DNA from 4 places in the Paenibacillus sp. FSL R5-0810 genome. Region 3 is predicted to be linked to each of the others. Evidence: predicted binding sites of a transcription regulator. Region 3 holds the regulator's gene; each other region holds the start of a gene.

The links. Region 3 encodes Rex, which represses fermentation and respiration genes when NADH is low (regulators of the CRP and FNR family bind a similar motif). Its sites were predicted from a motif close to TTGTGAAATATTTCACAA; they were not measured.
Region 1: ric (iron-sulfur cluster repair di-iron protein) is a predicted target of Rex. The motif match lies at 3,134-3,151, and genes of this name have one in related genera.
Region 2: nadA (quinolinate synthase NadA) is a predicted target of Rex. The motif match lies at 2,324-2,341, and genes of this name have one in related genera.
Region 4: nirB (nitrite reductase large subunit NirB) is a predicted target of Rex. The motif match lies at 3,232-3,249, and genes of this name have one in related genera.

The regions. Positions count from the first base shown of each region.
Region 1 covers NZ_JBBOCF010000001.1:2,303,403-2,308,792, forward strand. The annotation lists gene MKX76_RS10335 (nitrate reductase subunit alpha) at 1-1,908, opposite strand, end outside; gene ric (iron-sulfur cluster repair di-iron protein) at 2,180-2,878, opposite strand; gene hmpA (NO-inducible flavohemoprotein) at 3,185-4,423, shown strand; gene MKX76_RS10350 (Crp/Fnr family transcriptional regulator) at 4,387-4,908, opposite strand; gene MKX76_RS10355 (manganese catalase family protein) at 5,157-5,390, opposite strand, start outside.
Region 2 covers NZ_JBBOCF010000001.1:5,075,969-5,081,358, forward strand. The annotation lists gene nadB (L-aspartate oxidase) at 1-1,273, opposite strand, end outside; gene nadA (quinolinate synthase NadA) at 1,313-2,251, opposite strand; gene ftsH (ATP-dependent zinc metalloprotease FtsH) at 2,474-4,531, opposite strand; gene hpt (hypoxanthine phosphoribosyltransferase) at 4,632-5,171, opposite strand; gene tilS (tRNA lysidine(34) synthetase TilS) at 5,248-5,390, opposite strand, start outside.
Region 3 covers NZ_JBBOCF010000001.1:2,613,988-2,619,377, forward strand. The annotation lists gene MKX76_RS11760 (AAA family ATPase) at 1-496, opposite strand, end outside; gene MKX76_RS11765 (hypothetical protein) at 489-1,022, opposite strand; gene MKX76_RS11770 (cell wall elongation regulator TseB-like domain-containing protein) at 1,286-1,804, opposite strand; gene MKX76_RS11775 (amidohydrolase) at 1,833-3,131, opposite strand; gene MKX76_RS11780 (redox-sensing transcriptional repressor Rex) at 3,109-3,771, opposite strand; gene dinG (ATP-dependent DNA helicase DinG) at 3,840-5,390, opposite strand, start outside.
Region 4 covers NZ_JBBOCF010000001.1:2,790,596-2,795,985, reverse strand. The annotation lists gene MKX76_RS12725 (sugar phosphate isomerase/epimerase family protein) at 1-81, shown strand, start outside; gene MKX76_RS12720 (ThuA domain-containing protein) at 127-849, shown strand; gene MKX76_RS12715 (uracil-DNA glycosylase) at 1,047-1,709, shown strand; gene MKX76_RS12710 (winged helix-turn-helix transcriptional regulator) at 1,863-2,183, shown strand; gene MKX76_RS12705 (hypothetical protein) at 2,492-3,154, shown strand; gene nirB (nitrite reductase large subunit NirB) at 3,332-5,390, shown strand, end outside.

The DNA.
Region 1 (5,390 bases), 310 kb from region 3:
TGCAGCCAATACGTTATAATCAGCAGGATGGCGGTACCGGATATCCCCGCCGGTCGGGGATTTCAGCGCATCCGCCCCCGACTCCTCATATTTCCACTGGTCGGTGGCGAAATAGAAGAAGGAGGTCGCATTCTGCTGGCGCGGAGGTCCTTGCCAGTCTTTGGCGAAGGCGACAGTCGACCAGCCCTCGATCGGCCGGCATTTCTCCTGGCCTACATAATGCGCCCAGCCCCCGCCATTCACTCCCTGGGATGCCGTAAGGATCACCAGATTCAAGATGGAGCGATATATCGTGTCGCTGTTGAACCAATGGTTGATCCCGGCCCCCATGATAATCATGGACCGGCCGCCGGTATCCAGCGCGTTCTGGGCGAATTCGCGGGCGATCTGAATGACGACCGAGGCTTTTACACCGGTGATCGCCTCCTGCCATGCCGGCGTATAATACGAGCTTGCATCCTCGTAATTTGCCGCCTCGAGCTCGCTCCCGACCCGCCGGATTCCATACTGGCTGAGCATCAAGTCATAGACAGTCGTCGCGAGACATGTTGTTCCATCGGCCAAACGCACCGTCCTTGCAGGAATCATCCGTTCGAATATCCCGCTGCCGCTGGAATCGAAATAGGGAAAACAAATGATATGCCAATCCGCATTATGACCTTCCATCGAAAGAGCCGGTTCGATTCGTGTCCCGTCTTCCCGCTCCAGCATTAAATTCCATTTCTCTCCCTGCTCCCAGCGCTGGCCAATCGTGCCGTTCGGGACGATGATTTCACCCGTTTCCGCGTCCAGAATAACCGGCTTCCACTCGGCATTCGGCGAGGCGTCTCCCAGATCGCTTGCCCGCAAGAAACGTCCGGCTTTCAAGCTGTCTCCATGCGCATCGAGCATGATCAAGAACGGCATGTCGGTATACTGCTTCGCATAATTCAGGAACATCGGCTCCGCGCGCTCCCGATAATATTCGTTTAAGATAACATGCGTCATTGCCTGGGCAAGAGCTGCGTCCGTTCCAGGATTCGGTGCGAGCCAGTTATCGGCGAATTTCACATTCTCCGCGTAATCCGGAGCCACGGACACGACCTTGGTTCCCTTGTAACGCACCTCGGTCATAAAGTGTGCATCCGGCGTCCGGGTCAACGGCACATTGGAGCCCCACATGATGAGGTAGCCGGCATTGTACCAATCGCTGGACTCCGGAACGTCGGTCTGCTCCCCCCAGATTTGCGGCGAGGCGGGCGGAAGATCCGCATACCAATCATAAAAGCTGAGCATTTCTCCGCCCAGCAAGGAAATAAACCGGGCTCCTGACGCATAACTGATCATCGACATCGCCGGAATCGGGGTAAATCCGGCAATCCGGTCGGGGCCGTATTTACGAATTGTATAGATCAGCTGTGCGGAGATGAGCTTTGTTGCATCCGGCCAAGTTACGCGCACATGCCCTCCTTTTCCTCGAGCCTGCTTGTAAGCCTTGGCTTGATCCGGGTCCTCCACAATGCTGGCCCAAGCCGCAACCGGATCCTCGTGCAACTCCAAAGCCTTGCTCCACATCCGCCAAAGCTTACCTCGGATATAAGGGTATTTAATTCGAAGCGGACTGTACTCATACCATGAGAATGAGGCTCCACGCGGACAGCCTCGCGGCTCAAATTCCGGCATATCCGGACCGCATGACGGATAATCGATCTGCTGGTTCTCCCAGGTAATGATTCCGTTCTTCACGAACACCTTCCAGCTGCAGGAGCCGGTACAGTTTACGCCGTGGGTCGTCCGAACGACCTTATCGTGCGACCAGCGCTTGCGGTACATATCCTCCCATTCCCGGCTTTTCTCTTCCAGGACGGACCAATTGTCCGAGTAGCTCTCCACTCTTTTGAAGAATGTCAGTCCCGATTTGCGTTTCATAGGACGCGTCAACTCCTTCTGCTTGAATGACCATGGTTGGGGAATCCATGTATCGTCCATTCGTATGCATTCATTATGCAGGTATCGCTGGAGGCATCCTACTAGGGAAACTCCTATATTCGCAGGGGAAATCCCTCGTCATGCTGGCGGCAGCCTTTTTTTCATGCACGCACTGGGGTCCCCATCTTGGGAAGATGCAGATGCAAAAAGAACCCCTGCCCGGCGGGCAAAGGCTCTTGAATGGGTATCTATAATAACAGGATGGGCATTGCTATAGGAGCGTGCGAATCTCTTGGAACAGAACGTTGTTCTCCAAATGGATATGCTCATACGTGTCTTTCTCAAGACCCGCAAGGCGTTGATAGACAAGTCTGTATGTGCCGCATGCATCATCCGGCAGCTCCCAATCATTGGTGACCTCTCGAAGCTCCTGCAATATGCCGCCTGCACTGGAGTGCTCCTCCTCAAGCCCGGTTATCAGGGGCAGCAATTGCTGTCCAGCATCCGTCTTGGATTCGGTGATGACCCGGACCATAAGCGGGAAGACATTCTGATCTTCATCCTGCGTATGCTCCAGCAGTTCCTTCTTGAGCTGCGTGAACAGCTCTTGAACCCGCAAAAGCTCAGGATGCCGTTCTCCGTGGACACGGGCAAGCTTAGTAACATATGGGGTTAGAGCCGGCAATTCATCACGCAAGAATGCATGATGCTTATGCTGAATGTGCTCGATGAGCTCAAGAGCGCCCAGGGAGGCCGGACGGCTCTCCTGGTATTTCTCAAATTTGTCCTGCAGCAGCTTGACCTGATTCAGGACAGCTTCGGGATCCAGCTGCCGCTGTGCGGCCGCATTCTCCAAGGGAATCTGGCCGCCGCAGCAAAAATCGATGCGAAGCGAACGGAATAAATCAGCCGTCTGAGGCACGGAGGAAACGATATCCGAGACATGGGTATGAAGCGTAATGGTGCTCATCGAAAAAACCTCCTGTCATTTGTGGCCATAGCTTAGCTGCTGGCCGTTTCTCACGCCTCAAGTATAGACAGCCCTTTAATCCGCCTCAGTGATTGCAGTCATACGGATTGGGGACAAATTGTGAACGGCAGGCCCCGAAGCAGAAGCACCCATTCAAACCCTGTATGGAGCCCTAAAGGAAACGGCAAACCTTCTTTAAAATGTACCTGTAAATGTTCCTGTTCAAATTTTAAAGTCACAAATTGTTGCGATTTTATGTGATTCAAATCACAATACCATGCGAAACGGGTTATCTATAATGATATCATCCACTTTAAGAAAGCGAGGCGCAGCTTTATGCTAAGCGAAAAAACGATCGCAACCATCAAATCAACGGTTCCTGTCCTGGAACAACATGGCGTTACCATCACTTCTACCTTCTATCGGAATATGTTCAAAGCGCATCCGGAGCTGTTGAATATTTTCAACCATGCCAACCAGCAGCGAGGCCGCCAGCAAACCGCCCTTGCAAACACGGTGTATGCAGCGGCGCTGCACATCGACCGTTTGGAGGCTATCCTGCCTGCCGTTAAGCAAATCGCGCATAAACACCGGAGTCTTGGCGTCAAACCGGAGCATTATCCTATTGTCGGGGAGCATCTGCTAGGAGCAATTAAAGAGGTGCTTGGAGATGCAGCAACCGAAGAAATTTTGCAGGCGTGGGAGGAAGCATACGGCGTCATTGCGGATGCATTCATTTCTGTTGAAGATGAGATGTATAAGCAATCGGAGACGCAGGTCGGGGGGTGGAGCGGCTTCAAACCGTTCCGGGTCGAGCGAAAAGTACGGGAGAGCGAAGTTATTACGTCCTTCTATCTCGTTCCGGCGGACGGAGGCCCGCTGGCCGCTTTTGAGCCTGGACAATATGTCAGCATCAGGCTGCAAATACCCGGCGAAACTTATACCTTGAACCGCCAGTACAGTTTGTCTGATGCGCCTGGCAAGCCATACTACCGGATTTCAGTAAAACGGGAGGCCGAAGGCATTGATACTCCGGAAGGGAAAGTATCGAATTACCTCCATCAGTCCGTTGAAGAGAACGGGATCGTGGAGCTTTCGGCTCCTGCCGGCGATTTCACATTGAACCTGGAGGATTCGTCTCCGCTCGTCCTCATCAGCGGCGGTGTTGGGCTCACTCCGATGATCAGCATGCTGAACACCGCTGTTGAAGCACAACCGGGGCGTAAGGTGATGTTTATCCACGCAGCACGAAATGCCAATGTCCATGCAATGAAGCAGCATGTCGAGGAGCTCGCGGAAATGAATCCGAATATTTCTTACCGGTGGTGCTACAGCAACCCGGGCGCAGAGGATGGCGGATACCATAAGAGCGGATTGATCGACCTGGCATGGTTAAAAGATACCGTACCCGGGCCATCGGCAGTCTATTATTTCTGCGGTCCGATCCCGTTCATGAAGACGATCAACGACGCGCTTCTGGCAATGGATATTCCTTCTGACCGGATCCATTACGAGTTCTTTGGTCCTGCTGCAAGCCTTTCCTGACGGAGCAGCCGGTTGACCGTTTCCCGTCGCAGCCCGATCAGCTGGCCGATCTCCACTTGGGTCAGGACATCCGTAAGGCGCGCTGGTGAGATATACTGCTCGAACCACCGCTGAAGCTTGTGTAATCGCTCAATGGGCTCGATTTCGCTTAATTGATCAATCCGCTCCTGCATCATTCGCAGCTTATCCTGCAGCTGAAGCGCTATGGAACGATATCGAACCGGGTCCTGCTCCAAGGAACCATACCATTCATCCGGACGGTAAACTTGAATCTCGCTTGTCACTAATGCAACCGCCGTTCCGAAATAGGGCTTGGGCGTGATTAATGAATGATGCGGAATCGTTTCCCCGGGGACAATCAAATTGACTAGCAAAGCATTTCCGTCTTGGTGTACACGCTCGATTTTGAGCATGCCGCTCTTCACATGAAACAGCGGGCCTGATTCGCCTTGCCGAAATAAGGTTTCTCCTTTATGTAGGATCATAAACAGGTACCTCCTCAATCATGAAACTGTCTCTAATCATAGCGTAAGAGTCATGATATGATCAAGAAAACCCTGTTTATAGGCGATGATGATGTAATGGCAACCGCCCGGTTTCTCAGTTCGTTCTGAGGAACCGGGCTTTGCCGTTAATAGAAATTCCATGATCCCCCTGCTGCTTGGTACTGTGGTACATTCCCGCAACAAAACCGCCTTGAACCAAAAGGCGGTTTTGTTTGCGAAACGCGAAGTTAGGCATTCAGATCGCGTGTTCCGGGGCTATGCTCGTTAGGGAGCTCAGGCAAGTTCGGCACCGGGAAGCCTTCCGGCGGCGGAATGACTTGGAGACTGCCGCCGTTTCGGCTAGGCGTCTGGCCGCTGAAAATTTCACCGATTCGCGTGTTATCCAGCCGAAAATTGAATTGGGCATTATGGAAGCCCATATCCACATATTTTTTACACTCCGGATACTTATTGATATCGTA
Region 2 (5,390 bases), 2.5 Mb from region 3:
CCTTGCGCCCAAGCCCGAAGGATACATGAAGGAATCGCTCCGTCCGTTTCGGAAGCTGCCGGATCCGTTCAACAATGCGGCTTCCGTATACAACCGCTTCGGACAGCGAGTTGCTGGCCAAGCGATTCGCGCCATGAACGCCGGTCGAGGACACTTCTCCGCAGGCGAACAGACGCTTCACGCTGCTCTCCCCGTACAGATTGGTCTTGATGCCCCCCATCATATAATGCGCAGCGGGGGAGACCGGAATCCAATCGGAGGTCAGATCAAGACCATACCGCATGCAGGTTTCGTAAATCGTTGGGAACCGGTGTTTGACCATCTCCGGGGATTCATGGGTAATGTCCAAGTAGACGAACGTGGAGCCCGTCTCCTCCATCTCGCTCACAATCGCCCGGGCGACAATATCCCGGGGCGCCAGCTCCAGCAGCTCATGGTATTTGTGCATGAAGCGCTCGCCTTTAATATTCCGGAGCACGGCGCCTTCTCCGCGCACCGCTTCCGATACCAGAAACCGCGGTGCTCCCGGATAACTCAGCGCCGTTGGGTGGAACTGAATAAACTCCATGTCCCGAATCTGGGCGCCCGCCCGATAGGCCATCGCGACTCCATCGGCGGTCGCAACTTCGGGATTGGTCGTGTACCGGTACAGCTGACCGGCACCGCCGGAGCACATAATCGTTGCTTGGCCCCGCACGAAGATCCGCTTCCCGTCCGGCAACTGGACAATCGCTCCATGGCATTCGCCTTGATCGGTAACCAGATCGATGACAAAATGATCATCCCACACCTCTATATTGTGAAGCATTTCGACTTGAATGGAAAGGGCGCGTACGATTTCATAGCCCGTAGCATCCCCATTCGCATGGAGAATTCGGCGGTGGCTATGGGCTCCTTCCTTCGTTAGAGCGAGCTCCCCGTTCTCGACGTCAAACATCGTCCCGAGACGGATCAATTCCTGGACACCGGCCGGTCCTTCGTTAACCAGCACATCCACCGCCGCCGAGGAGCATAACCCGGCCCCTGCAAGCAGCGTATCCTGCCGATGATAGGCCGGTGAATCGTCCTCCGCCGTCACGGCAGCGATGCCGCCTTGCGCATAGCGCGTATTGCTCTCGAGCAGCGATTTCTTCGTAATCAACAGCACCTTATGATGCTCGCTTGCCAGAATGGCGGTATATAATCCGGCGATGCCGGAGCCGATGACGATCACATCCGTCTCCTTTACCGGCAGGTCCTTTAGGTCAAAATCGATCAAATACTGCGGTATCACGCTCGTCTCACCTGTCTTCTCGCGAAAGAGTAGCGCATGCTACTTAACTTGTAACATGCGCTCTAGGGAAGTTCTGGCTTTCTCTGCAACGACAGGAGGCACGTAAATCTGCGGCTTCATCGTCTCCAGAGCTTTTACCAGCTTTTTGAGATTATTCACTTTCATATTCGGACATACGAGGAATTTGGTCGCAAAATGGAAGGATTTATTCGGACTGTCCAAACGGAGCTGATAGCCGGTTCCATCTTCGGTTCCTACGATAAATTCCTGGGCCGGCGAGTTTTTGCAGTATTCCAGAATGGCGGTGGTGCTGCCTACGAAGTCGCCCATAGCGACAACCTCCGGACGGCATTCCGGATGCACGACGAACTCGGCGTTCGGATATTTCGCCTTCATCTCCACCACATCTTTCACGGTTAACATATCATGCGTATTGCAGTACCCTTCCCAAATGATCAGCTTCTTGTCGGTGTGCTGCTGGACGTAATGCCCCAGGTTTTTGTCAGGGACCCAAATGATTTCATCGGAATCGACCGACTGAATGACCTTGACCGCATTCGAGGATGTACAGCAAATATCGGTCTCCGCCTTGATCTCGGCCGATGAATTGATATAAGTGACCACTTTGGCATTCGGATGCTGGGCCTTCAGCTTGCGCAGCCCGTCAACGTTTACCATATCGGCCATCGGACAGCCTGCACGCTCGTCAGGAATAAGCACCGTTTTGTTCGGCGCCAATATCTTTGCGCTTTCTCCCATAAAATGCACGCCGCAAAAGACGATCGTCTCGGCATCCGTCTGGGCCGCCTTCTGAGCCAGCAAAAAGGAATCTCCCCGGAAATCGGCGACTTCCTGAATTTCATCCCGTTGATAATAATGCGCCAAAATGATGGCGTTGCGTTCCTTCTTCAACTCCATTAACCGTTCACGCAGCACGCGGTTCTGCTCTGCCTTGCGCTCCAGTGCCAAAGCTTCCATGATCGACCCTCTCCCCTTATGTTATCCGGCATTAGCCGCTTGATGACCATGTTTGAAGGACATTCGCAACCTTTGTGAAAGGATGCGCATCCTTATTTAACAACTAATGTACACGGACCTCTAATCCCTGTCAATGTGATAAGAAGCACAAAAAGAACCGGAAAACGAATGATCGTTCTCCGGTTCTTCATTTTTATTCCAAATACGAGTATTTCAGCGAATTTACGTTAGACTGCTATCATTATCCGATCCGCCAGGAGGATCTTTACGCTCTGAATCCTTACGATCCAGATTCGAATCCATCGGGTTGTTCGGAATCTCTTCCGTAGAAGTCGGCTGCTGGCCTTCTTCCTTCCCTTGAATACGGACGCGGACATCACCGATGTTGTCGATCGTTGGCTCGCCATTCTCGGAAGAGCCGGATCCTTCGCCACCGCCGTTGCCTTCGACTGTTCCAGTCTCAATGAGATTCTTAATCTGCTCAAGCTCCAGCGTTTCTTTCTCCAGGAGCGTATTCGCAATCAAATGAACCTCTTTGGCATGCTTGGACAGAAGCTCTTTACACTTCTCGTAGCATTCGGTGATAAACCGCTGCATTTCCTGATCGATCTCGTAAGCGATTTGGTCACTGTAGTTCTGCTCGTGCCCGATATCCCGGCCAAGGAACACTTGTCCTTGGGATGTGCCGAACTGCATCGGACCGAGCTTCTCGCTCATACCGTATTCCACAATCATGCTGCGGATAATGCTGGTTGCCTGCTGGAAGTCGCTGTAAGCCCCGGTTCCGATTTCTCCGATGAACAGCTCTTCCGCCACGCGTCCGCCGAGCAACCCGGTTACGCGGTCAAGCAATTCCTGCTTCGTCACGAGCATGCGGTCTTCCTTCGGCATCATGATGACGTATCCGCCGGCACGGCCGCGAGGAATAATCGTTACCTTATGCACGGTATCCGCATGCTCCAAGAAGTAACCGACAATCGTATGACCGGCTTCGTGATAAGCAACGATTCGCTTCTCGCGGTCGCTGATCACGCGGCTGCGCTTCTCGGTACCGACAATTACGCGGTCGATTGCCTCGTCGACTTCCGTCATCGATATATCTTTACGGTTACGACGTGCGGCAAGCAAAGCCGCCTCGTTCAGAAGGTTCTCCAGGTCCGCGCCTGTAAAACCAGTCGTACGCTTCGCGATAATGTCGAGTTTGACATCCTTCGTCAGCGGTTTGTTGCGTGCATGCACCTTCAGTACAGCTTCACGTCCCTTTACATCCGGACGATCCACGGTAATCTGACGGTCAAAACGTCCCGGACGCAGCAGCGCCGGGTCCAGAATATCCGGGCGGTTCGTTGCAGCGACGATAATGATGCCTTCGTTCGCTCCGAAACCGTCCATCTCTACGAGCAATTGGTTGAGCGTTTGCTCTCGCTCGTCATGTCCGCCACCAAGGCCGGCGCCGCGTTGACGGCCCACAGCATCAATCTCGTCAATGAAGATAATACATGGCGCATTCTTCTTCGCGTTCTCGAACAAATCGCGTACACGCGAAGCACCGACACCGACGAACATTTCCACGAAGTCGGAACCGGAAATACTGAAGAACGGAACGCCTGCTTCACCGGCAACCGCACGAGCCAGGAGCGTCTTACCGGTTCCCGGAGGACCGACAAGCAGCACACCCTTCGGAATGCGGGCGCCGACGGTGTTGAATTTGCGCGGATCCTTCAGGAAGTCGACAACCTCAACGAGCTCCTGCTTCTCCTCGTCAGCACCGGCTACGTCTTCAAACGTAACGCGTTTCTTCTCTTCATTATATAAGCGGGCTTTGCTCTTGCCAAAGTTCATCACTTTGCCGCCGCCGCCCTGAGCTTGATTGAACAGGAAGAAGAACAGAACGAACATGATCACGAGCGGAATAAAGGATGAAAGCAGTGTCAGCCAAATGCTTTGGCCTTCCATCGGCACCACGGTCAGCTTTACATCGTTGCTCTCGCTGGCTGCGGTCAATTCCTGCATCGCCGCATCAGTAGCCGGAATGTAGGTCGAGAAATTCTCCGACTTCTTCTCGTCGGTGACTTCCCTATACTTACCGGTCACCAGATACGCGTAGCCGTCGAATTGAACCGTCATTTCCTTTATCTTGTTATCTTTAACTTCCTGCCGCAGCTGATTATAACTAGGGGCTTCGGCCTGTTCGCCACCGTTAGTGACGAATTGTACTATGCCCACCACGACCAAAAATAGAATCAAATAAAAACCAGAATTCCGGATGAACCGACTCATCCCCTACCTCCTCTCAAGACACATAAGATATTTTACCACAGCCTGTCTGGCCTTCTCAACAAAGGGCCAAGATCCGTGGCAGCAGCCCATATGGCGCGGTTTAACTGCTGTAGATTTCCGGCTTCAGAATCCCGATGTAGGGGAGGTTCCGGTAATGCTCGGCATAATCAAGCCCGTAGCCGACAACGAAGGCGTCAGGCAGTACGAACCCGGTGTAATCGGCCTGCAAATCCACCGTTCGGCGGGCAGGCTTGTCGAACAAAGTAACGACGCGAACCGAGTTGGCCTTGCGGCTCTTGAGCAGCTCGATCAAATGGCTCAGCGTAAGACCGCTGTCAATAATATCCTCCACGATCAGAACATCCCTGCCTTCAACGGATGCATCGAGATCTTTAATGATCTTGACCACACCCGATGACTTGGTGGATGCCCCGTAACTGGAAACGGCCATGAAATCCAGCTCCAGAGGTACTGTAATGGATTTAACCAAGTCTGCCATAAAAATAAACGCACCTTTAAGAACGCAAATAACGAGCGGATTGCGTCCTTCGTATTCGGCGCTGAGTTTTGAACCGAGTTCCTTAATTTTCGCATGGATTTCTTCTTCTGTGATCAGTATTTCCTGAATGTCGTTCTGCAACTTCAATGGACCTCCTAGTTTATACATATGAAAGCGTGAAACGGGCCATGCTTAGGGTCTATGCTTGCCTGAAACCTTAAAGCTCCGTAAACTCCATACGGAGAATCCGCACGGTATGCCGCCCTGGAGCAGCATGAGAGGAACGTCGTACATCCGGAATCCATACAATGTTGCCGGCACTGTCGCAAACGATCGGAATCCGGGAACGGACAGACGGTG
Region 3 (5,390 bases):
CCTTCTCGGCCCGGGTGCGGGCATCCTTAAACAAATCCCGGATGCGTCCGGCTCCGACGCCGACGTACATTTCAACGAATTCGCTGCCCGATGCAGCCACGAATACGGAATTGGTGTAATGGGCGGCCGCTCTGGCCATGAGCGTCTTCCCCGTCCCCGGAGGACCGGTGAGAAGAATGCCCTTGAGCGGACGGATTCCGAATTTCTTGATATCTTCATGACGGATCAGAAAATCAAGCGCCTCCCGAAGCTCCTGCTTGGCATTGTCCTGCCCGCCGATCTCCTCAAAGGTCAGCTTCGAGGGGCCCGCTTTCTTGCGTTTGCGTTCATTTCCTGCTCCGACGGCGATCCCGCCTCTCATCTTCGCGATGAACAGCAATCCGCCTACGAGAGCAACCGCGATGATAACCGGCACGATATTCACCCCGATAAAAGCCAGGAATACCAGCAATACCGGGACAAAGCCGATCGCTACTTCTTTCGTCCATTTAGGCATGGCTCCACACCTCCATTGTTCCGGGCTGACGCGGCAAGATGATGAATTTACCAGACTTTCCATCCGACAGGCTGATGTAGACATTGTTGTCGTCGATCGTCGCTTTTGCGCTCAGATTCGGCGTACCGGCGGCCAGCCGATCCAGGGATTTCTGGATGTTGGTGTATTGCTTGTTATCCATTGCCTCCGCAACAGACAGCATCGCCTTTTCCCACCACTCATCCAACGCCTCCGAGGAGTGGTCCTCGACTTGAATTTTAAGCTCCCGGCTGCCGATCACGGATTTGCCTTCACGCTTGATGTGCTGAACCAAGCCCTGCAAATTCGTGTCCGGAGCCAAATCGAGTTTCAAAGATACGGCATCCTGTTTAATATCTATATGAGAACTTTTCACGCCTTCATATTGAGAAACAACATCGGCCAGCGGACTCTGGACGGCGAAACGCTGATATAGAAACCATCCGCCGAAGAGCACCAATGCCGAAATGACAACCGTCAGCATGATAGGGACAATGCGCAGTTTCATGAAGTGCCTCCTTCAGTAGTAGTAATTTGTAGATTAGAATAAATCACATTTATATACAGTATCATATGCTATGACTAATAGATCGTTTTCTGTCTAATGAGTACAACAATGAGTATATCACATAATCTATACTTTTTCATGCCTTCCTGTGAAAATATTAAGAACAGTTTTTCCATATTTTTCAGACAGCGCTTACAAACCCAAAACAAAGAGGCTTCCTTGTACAATCGCGTACAAGAAAGCCTCTTTCCTGTATAACTGATTTATTGATTGGGAAGAATAATGTCCTCTCCGATCGCCTGTCCGTCCTGGAAGCGATAGAAGCGATAACCTAATTGGCCCTGATTCTCATATTGGAGCTGCCATGTATACTCGCCTTCATACATGACGGGGAGCAGCCGCTTGATCACAGCACCCGGCATCTCATTGCGAATCTGCTCGCGCATCTGCTCCTCGGACAATCCGCTGCTGAGCAGCACGGCCTGAACCGCATCCTTGCCTTCAACAGGAAGATTATCATCCGTAAACTTCACCCAGACCATGATCTGCTGCTGGTCCTGATTCGTTCCCGTGATGACCCAATAATTGTTGTTCTCGCCCCATACCGACTTGTAGGTCTTATCCTTCGTCACCAGGCCGCCATGCTGGCGAGCGGCTTGCACCGCCAGGCTCTCCTCATTCCACGTGTCCTTCATGACATAGGAATAGTACAGCTGCACGCATAGCAGCGCCAGCAGCAGCCCGGATATACTAAGCAAAATCCACTTTGTTCTCTTTTTCAAACCGTCTGATCCTCCCCCTTAATCTGACCTAAAGGGTCGAAAGACGCTCGAATGAACGCTGGGCTTCACGGCGGATCCGTTCCTCATCCAGCGTGAGGCAGGAGCCGTGCTTAACCACCTGCTTGCCGTCAACCCATACATGCTCCACATCCTTGGCGGAGGCCGAGTAAATTGAATGCGAAATGTAGTCCGTGCGCGGCAGGAAATGCGCTTGATCGGTATCCAGTGCGATCATGTCCGCCTTCATCCCGACGGCCAATCTGCCTACGTTATCAAGAAATGCCGACCGTGCTCCATACTCGGTTCCCATTCGAAGCGCTTCGGCTGCCGGAATAGCCGTCGGATCGCCGCTGACGCCCTTGTGGATAAGGGCGGCCAGGCGCATTTCTTCGAACATGTCCAGGTTGTTATTGCTCGCTGGTCCATCGGTTCCAAGGGACACTGTCACACCTGCTTTCAACAGCTCGGGAACACGCGCAACACCGCTGGCCAGCTTCAGGTTGCTGCCGGGGTTATGGGATACCGCGACATCATGCTTAGCCAATATTTCAATCTCTTCGTCCGTCAAATGCACCGCATGCGCAACCAGCGTCGGACGCGAGAACACGCCGAGCTTCTCCAGATGGGCCACCGGACGCTGTCCGTAGTCATTCACATTCTGCTGCACTTCGGCTGCCGTTTCGGACATATGGGTATGAATCGGCAGATTCAAATCATGCGCCGCTTGAACGAATTTCTCAATGAAGTCTGGCGGGCAGGTGTAAGGCGCATGCGGCGAAATCATCGTCGTAATCCGGCCCTCCGCCTGACCGTGCCAGTCCTTTGCAAAGGCAATCGCCTCATCCAGCTTCTGCTTCTGTACTTCCGGAGGACACAGCCCGATGACGCCTCTTGTCAGCACTCCCCGCATTCCGGAGTCTTGGACAACCTTGGCGACCTGATCCATATGGTCATACATGTCAACGAAGGTTGTCGTACCGCCCTTCAGCATCTCGAGCACCGAGAGCGAAGTGCCCCAAAATACATCGTCGGCCGTAAACTTCGCTTCCATCGGCCACATTTTCTCCTGCAGCCAAACTTGCAGGGCCAGATCATCGCCAAAGCCGCGAAGCAGCGACATGGCTGCATGTCCATGCGTGTTGACCAGCCCTGGAAGGAATAACAGATGCGTTCCGTCCATCACCTGGGTTTCTGCATCGACCTGAGGCTCCTCTTCTCCCAAATACGTGATGCGGTCGTCCTCCACAACCATATACCCGCGGAGAACCGGCTGTCCTTCCTGAAGCACGGCAAATGTTCCGTTCTTAACCATCCACTTCGTTGTCATGCTGCGCATCCTCCTTCCCATTGTCCAAATAGTAAGCCAGACTTTGCAGATCCGTCGTAAAATCCGCGGTGTGAATGCGGATATGAGGCGGCGCCTTCAGAATCGTCGGGGCAAAATTCAAAATCGCCTCGATTCCGGCGTTGATCAGCTGATTGGCTACGTTTTGCGCTTCAAAATCCGGTACCGTAATGATCCCGATTCGAATGCCGTATTCCTGGACCGTCTTGTCCAGCTCTTCCATCGGCTGCACCGTCAAGTTATTGATCTTCAGCCCGATTTTCGGAGGGTACGAATCGAAAATCGCCACAATCTTCATATTATCTTTCAGAAACGCGTTGTAATTGGATAGCGCATGTCCGAGATTGCCCGCACCCACCAGCGCAACGTTGATCTTCTGGTCCAGCTTCAAGATTTGGCGGATTTTCTCAATGAGATAGGAGACATCATACCCGATGCCCTTCCGGCCGAAATCCCCGAAATAGGCCAAATCCTTGCGGATTTGGGCCGGGTTCAGGTCGAGCTTCTGCCCAAGCTCCTGTGAGGAGACGGTGGACACCTCCCGCTTATGAAGCTCATTCAAATAGCGCAAATAGACTGGCAATCTGCGGACTACGGCCTCTGAAATTTTATCCGATTTCATGCATGCTCCCCCTATTAATAGGATGATAGTTCATCGCTTCCAATATAAAGCCTTGCTCCCCTTTAGGTTCACTCTTTTTCATTCTCCCTTTCCTCAAGCCACTGCGCAATACGGGGGACGATCCCCTCGGTCGGCATATGCTCCATTTTCGGTCCGGGCAGGGAATACAAGAAGTATTTTCCATAATACGATTCGATTACCCGGGTATCGTAGACGATCACGATTCCCTTATCGTGGGCGGTCCGAACAAGCCGCCCGAAGCCCTGCTTGAAGCGGATGACCGCTTGCGGCACCGACAGCTTCATGAACGGGTTCTTCTTCTGCTGCTGCAGCAGCTCGCTCTTCGCCTCGACCAGCGGATGGTTGGGCGGCTGGAACGGCAGCCGGACAATCGCCAGGCAGGTCAGCGCTTCTCCGGGAATGTCAACGCCCTCCCAGAAGGAGCTGGTCCCGAGCAGAACCGACGCGCTGCTATCCTGGAACCGGCGTATCAGCTTCGTACGGCTCGTACCATCCATTCCCTGACCAAGCACCGTAATTTCGCTGGCAGCCAGCGCTTCCTTCAGCGGCTCGTGCACCTGACGAAGCATCCGGTACGACGTAAACAGGACGAGCATACGACCTTGGGTAGCTATTGCCGCTTCAGAGAGCGACTTCACGAGCGTATCCACAAATACCGCATCCCCCACGGAGCCCTTCACGCTTGGAAAATCCCGCGGAATGACAAGAAGCGCCTGCTCCCTGTAATTGAACGGGGACGGCAGCTGAACCGTGTTCAGATTCCCTGCGTCCGCCGCCTCCTGGAGCCCTAGATTATCGATCATGAATTGAAACGATTTATCGACCGACAGCGTCGCCGATGTCAGAATCACGCTCCGCTTCTTGTCAAAAAACAATTCCTTCAAATGCTTGCTCACATCAACGGGCACGGCGTAGAGCTGCAGCGACTTGCTGCGGAAATTGCCGTTGGCCTCCATCCAGTATACGGTGCCTTCGTCATTCAGGGCCATGAAGGACCGCAAATCCTCGCGATGCGCAGCCAGATCCTTAAACAAGCCCGACAGGTCAGTCAGCAGGCTGTCCGCACTGTAATCGTCAAGCTCTTCCTTCATCTCGGCGATCAGCTTGTCTCCCTTGCGAACGACGTCTCCCAGCGTCACGTGAATCTGCTGTTCCAGCTCGGCGAGCGCTCCCCAATCCTTCGGCTTCTTCGCAGGCGAGAGCCGCAGCGTGTATTGCCCGGCATCTCCAGGAGAAGCATCGCCGCGTTCCGGAAGCAGGCCGAACAGCTGGTCGCTGAGTCGGTCCCAAGTTTCTTTCACCGTGATCAGATCAGGATAGATCCGGTCGATGACCGCCGACCATTCCCCGGATTTCTCATGGGGAGAAGCCTGGAGCAGCTGCCGCAGCGCAGGGAGCTGCCCGCTTCGGCTGTCCTTGTATAGACGCGTCAATGTATGAACCACCGTAAAATATTTCATCTGCAGCCCGAGATGCTTGCCGGCCACATCCTCCAAATGATGGGCTTCGTCGATGACGAGCCGCTCGTAGCTCGGAAGCAGCTGGTGGTTCGCTTTTACATCGGTAAACAGCTTGGAATGATTCGTGATGACAACATC
Region 4 (5,390 bases), 180 kb from region 3:
GAGGAAGGCTTCTCCAAAGCCGTGCAAAACCTTCAGCAAGTGCTGATCGAAGAGCCGCTTGGAGAAATGTGGTGGGTCTAACATCGTACAGCAGCAAGCGAATACGCAATTAGGGGGAACAGCAGCATGCTTAATGTAACCATTTGGAATGAGTTCGTACACGAGAAAATCCACGATGAGGTCCGCACCGTATACCCAAGCGGGATCCATACGGCTTTGGCGGAGGGTCTGCAAAATCCGGATTTTATCATCCGCACGGCAACGCTGGATCAGCCGCAGCACGGATTGACGGATGATGTACTGGACTCAACCGATGTGCTGTTATGGTGGGGGCATATGGCTCATGACCAGGTCAGCGACGAAATCGTCAGCAAGGTCGTCAAGCGGGTATTGGACGGTATGGGGCTGATCGTCCTGCATTCGGGACATTTTTCGAAGCCGTTCAAAGCCCTGATGGGAACAAGCTGCGATTTGAAGTGGCGCGAGGCGGGAGAGCAGGAAATCATTTGGAGCGTGAATCCGACGCATCCGATCGCTGCGGGCCTTACAGGTCCGATCATCATTGAGCATGAGGAGATGTACGGGGAATTCTTCGATATTCCGGCACCGGATGAGCTGGTCTTTGTCAGCAACTTCGAAGGCGGCGAGGTATTCCGCAGCGGGTGCACGTTCAAGCGCGGCCACGGGAACATTTTCTACTTCCGTCCAGGGCATGAGACGTATCCGACCTACTACAACCCTGAAGTGCTGAAAGTCATTACGAACGCGATCCGTTGGGCTTACTCCACAGCAGGCAAGCAGACATTCGGCAACAGTCAGCCGGTTCGTCCGCTGCCGGTGCTGGCATAAATCCCGATCATCGCAAAACGAGCCGAGCAAGGCATCTGCCTTGAACGGCTCGTTTTCTACTTTATAGCCGAAGTGATGCCATTCATTTTTTTATGGGTAAAGGATACAATATACTGAAGCATGGGGTATTTTAAATACTAGGTAGAATATCGAAATTTCACGCATCGCGGATGAGAGTGCAAGGGAGGGGATGACGGATGAAGGATACCCGAAGCGCGCCTGTAAGTCCGGAGACGATCGCCTTATGCAGATCCAGGCTTGCGCATGAGCCTGTCGAAGGATTTTTGCTGGGGAGTGGGGCCGTGCCGGCCAAAGTCATGTTCGTCGGAGAAGCGCCCGGGGCTACCGAGATTCAGGAAGGCATGCCTTTTACCGGCCAAGCCGGCCGGGAGATGGACGCCTATTTGGAGCGGCTGGGTCTCTCCCGCAGCGAGGTCTATATTACAAGCACGGTAAGGAGCCGACCGTTCAAAGAACGCATCATCACCCGGGCTTCCGGCGAAAGGGTGGTCAGCCGTTCGAACCGAACGCCCACGAAAGCCGAAATCTTGGCCCATGCGCCGATTCTGGACGAGGAAATCCGTTTGGTTCGCCCGCAATTCCTGATCCCGATGGGGAATATTGCGCTGCACCGGTTGATCGGGAGCCATGAAACCGTCACTTCGCTGCACGGGAAAATGATCGAGGGGCCCGTTCAGCAGGCGGCAGAACGTGACAATCCCGCTGCCGGCTATCGATTTTCGCTGGAAACCTATAACATTTTTCCATTGTTCCATCCGGCTGCCGTCCTGTATAACCGAAAATTGTCCCGGACCATCGAATCCGACCTGGATATTTTGGCACGGATATTAACGGAATAAGTGCTGAATTTATGGGAAAAAGGGGCCAGGTGGTTTTCAGCTTCCCGAAAATGTGTTAAAATGAAACATACTAACTAATCGTAAGTTTTTCGATCTCACGATAAACGAATAACTTTTTGAACACAAGGTGACTTCGTAAAGAGGTGAAAGGATATGGAAGTTACAAACATTTCGCTGTGTCCCCGCTTTGAATCCGCGTTTTCTTTTCTGGGTAAACGGTGGAACGGATTGATTATCCAGACGTTGATGAGCGGTCCGAAGCGTTTTAAAGACATCTCCAATCTGATTCCGTCCATGAGTGACAAGATGCTGTCGGAGCGGATGAAGGATCTGGAATGCGAAGGAATTTTGATTCGACATGTGTACCCCGAAACGCCGGTTCGTATTGAATACGAGCTTACGGAGAAAGGCAAAGCGCTTCGCCCGGTCATGGAGCAGATTGCTTCCTGGGCTGAACAATGGGTCGAGAAATGATCCATTGGCGGCGTTCCCATCACTAGCGGAACCCTGACATGAGAACAACTCATATCAGGGTTCTTTTTTATTGAATATCAGATCTATAAACGTTCCGGAGGATTTGCCGGCTGATATCACAAGAGAAACGACCGCGAAACGAGGTCTGTCTCCTTTGAGCGTGTGTCGGTAGACGTTTTTCTTATGCAGCTAGATGGGGGATTGGAAAGAAAAAAACGGGAAAACCTAACCGGACATGCACCTGCCCCGCCGTTCGTTTATATGATGTCAGTAGATCCGCTTGACGCCAGTTGAAGGAGGCGATCTTAATGATGGAACGCGGCTATATTTCCTATTTTCAATATGGACAAGAAGACATCGCCGAGCTTGCAAACGCTTCGCTCAAGGTTAGGCATATTGTGGAGAAGACTCGCCATATGCTGGGCCAGCATGCCGTTGAGGAGCGGTTGACGGTTTTAAAAGGAACAAGCCCAGATCAACCCGGACGGAGCGGAGAGGGCGGAGGCATGTTTCAGAAATGGGTGAAGGGTCCGCGCGGCTGGAAATTTATCGATTATGAGAAGTACGGCGTGCAGATCGGAGACAGACTGGAAGGCAGCGGGGCGAGGCGATTGCTGCAGATGCTCATCTGGTCGCATTATGAAAATATCCTCATGCTGCATCCGTTTATAGGCGGGGAGCCCTTTTATGACGGAGAGGAGCTTGAAGTGATCGGCAAGTATTTCGTGCCTACGTACAGCAGTGCAATTCCCTTCTTGCAGAGCGGGAAAGCATTTAAGGCGATCCGGGCGGGGATTCCGCTGTATCAGGAGCTGATTCCCGCACCGGTGGTCATCGCCGGGGCCCAGGGGGAAGAGCTTGCAGGCAATTGGGTGACCGGAGTGAACCTGAACGCTGCCGGATATGCGGGGATTATGCCCTATTTGAAAACGAACGGAAGACGGGAGTTCATGGAAGCCCGCATGATATAGGCATTCGAAAGGATGAAACCTTGCCTTCCTGTTGAGGCGGGGTTATTTTTGCTGAGTATTAAAAATTTTAACTAAGAGTGTGAAATATATCACAAATAATTCGGGCATAAGACGATATAATCAATTTGAAAGGATTGGATGGGGATAACGCAACAATACAGTGTGGGAGGAATAACCATGCCAGCAGCAAAAAAACAAAAGCTAGTGGTCATCGGCAACGGGATCGCAGGAATCAGCACGGTCGAGCAAATTTTAAAGCTTAGCGGGGCATTCGATATTACCGTGATCGGCCAGGAGCCGCACCCGAATTACAACCGGATTATGCTCTCTTATGTGCTTGAAGGCAGCAAAACGCTGGATGACATCGTCTTGAATGATTGGAAATGGTATGAAGATAACGGAATTACGCTGCATACGGGAACAAGCGCGCAGCGGATTGATGAAGCCGCCAAGGTTGTCATGACGGACAACGGGATGGCTGTTCCCTATGATCATGTCATAATCGCAACGGGATCCAAGCCCTTCATATTGCCGGTACCCGGCAGCGACAAAGAAGGCGTTATCGGCTTTAGAAATATCGCCGACTGCACCCGGATGCTTCAGGCAGCGAAAACGTACCGGAAAGCTGCGGTCATCGGAGGGGGATTACTGGGATTGGAGGCTGCCAAAGGCCTCGTGAGTCTCGGCATGGACGTGACCGTTGTGCATCTGATGAACGATCTTATGGAGAGCCAGCTCGATTCCGTGGCGGCGCAGATGCTGCAGCATGAGCTTGAGCAGCAGGGCATCCGCTTTTTATTAGGAAAACAGACGGTTGAGGTATTGGGGAAAACGCGGGTAACCGGTCTTCGTTTCAAGGACGGCGATGAGCTGGACGCGGATTTGGTCGTCATGGCTGTCGGCATCCGTGCCAATACGGAGGTAGCGCAGGCGAGCGGGATCGAGGTCCGGCGGGGCATCGTCGTGGACGACCATCTGCGAACCTCGATGCAGGATGTGTACGCCGTCGGCGAATGCTGCGAGCACCGCGGCGTATGCTACGGGCTTGTTGCGCCGTTATTCGAGCAAGGACAAGTGCTGGCCAAGCGGTTATGCGGCGTGGACACCCCTCCGTATGAAGGGTCGATTGTGTCGACCAAATTAAAGGTTAGCGGAGTAGACGTATTCTCGGCCGGGGAATTTATCGAGCAGCCGGAGCATGACGTTGTTCTCGCCAAGGATGATTGGAAGAAAACCTATAAGAAAATCCTGCTCAGGGACGGAATGATCGTAGGTGCCATTTTGTTCGGGGATGTGAGCGAATCGGCCAATCTGCAGTCTTTGATACGAAAAAAGGCGCAGATGACCGACGACATCTATCACTCGATCATGGGCGGCGGCTGTGCCGGAAAAGGGGCGGACGCAGCGACGCGCATCGCGCAAATGCCTGACGACGAAATCGTGTGCGGCTGCAACGGCGTGACAAAGAAAGCAATCGTGGACGCCATCACGGTTCAGGGAATGACCACCGTGGATGAGATCAAGGCATGCACCGGGGCGACGCGGTCTTGCGGCGGTTGTAAGCCTGTGGTAGAGAAGATTCTCCAGAGCGTATTGGGAGACGGCTTTACGACGGCAGCCAAGCAGGGAATCTGCCCGTGCACGACGCTCGACCGGGATACCATCGTTGCGGAGATCCGGGCCAAAGGCTTGACCACCACGAAAGAGGTCATGCATGTTCTGGATTGGAGCAATCCGGAAGGGTGCTCGAAATGCCGTCCGGCGCTAAACTACTATCTGACCATGCTGAACCCGCTGACGCACCGGGAGGAGCGCGAGTCGAGGTTCGTGAATGAGCGGATGAACGCCAACATCCAGAAGGACGGCACGTATACGGTTGTCCCTCGTATGTACGGCGGCGTGACAACTCCGGAGGCGCTGAAGAAAATTGCGGACGTATCCTTAAAGTATAATGTCAAGGTCGTCAAGGTGACGGGAGGACAGCGTCTGGACTTGGTCGGCGTCAAGAAAGAGGACTTGCCGAAGGTGTGGGAGGAGCTGGATATGCCTTCCGGTTATGCCTATGCCAAATCGCTCCGGACCGTCAAGACCTGCGTCGGCTCGCAATTTTGCCGATTCGGCACGCAGGACTCGATGGGAATGGGCGCTTACCTCGAACGGAAGTTCGAGCGGCTGGACTTTCCGGCCAAATTCAAAATGGCGGTGAACGGATGTCCCCGCAACTGTGCCGAAGCTT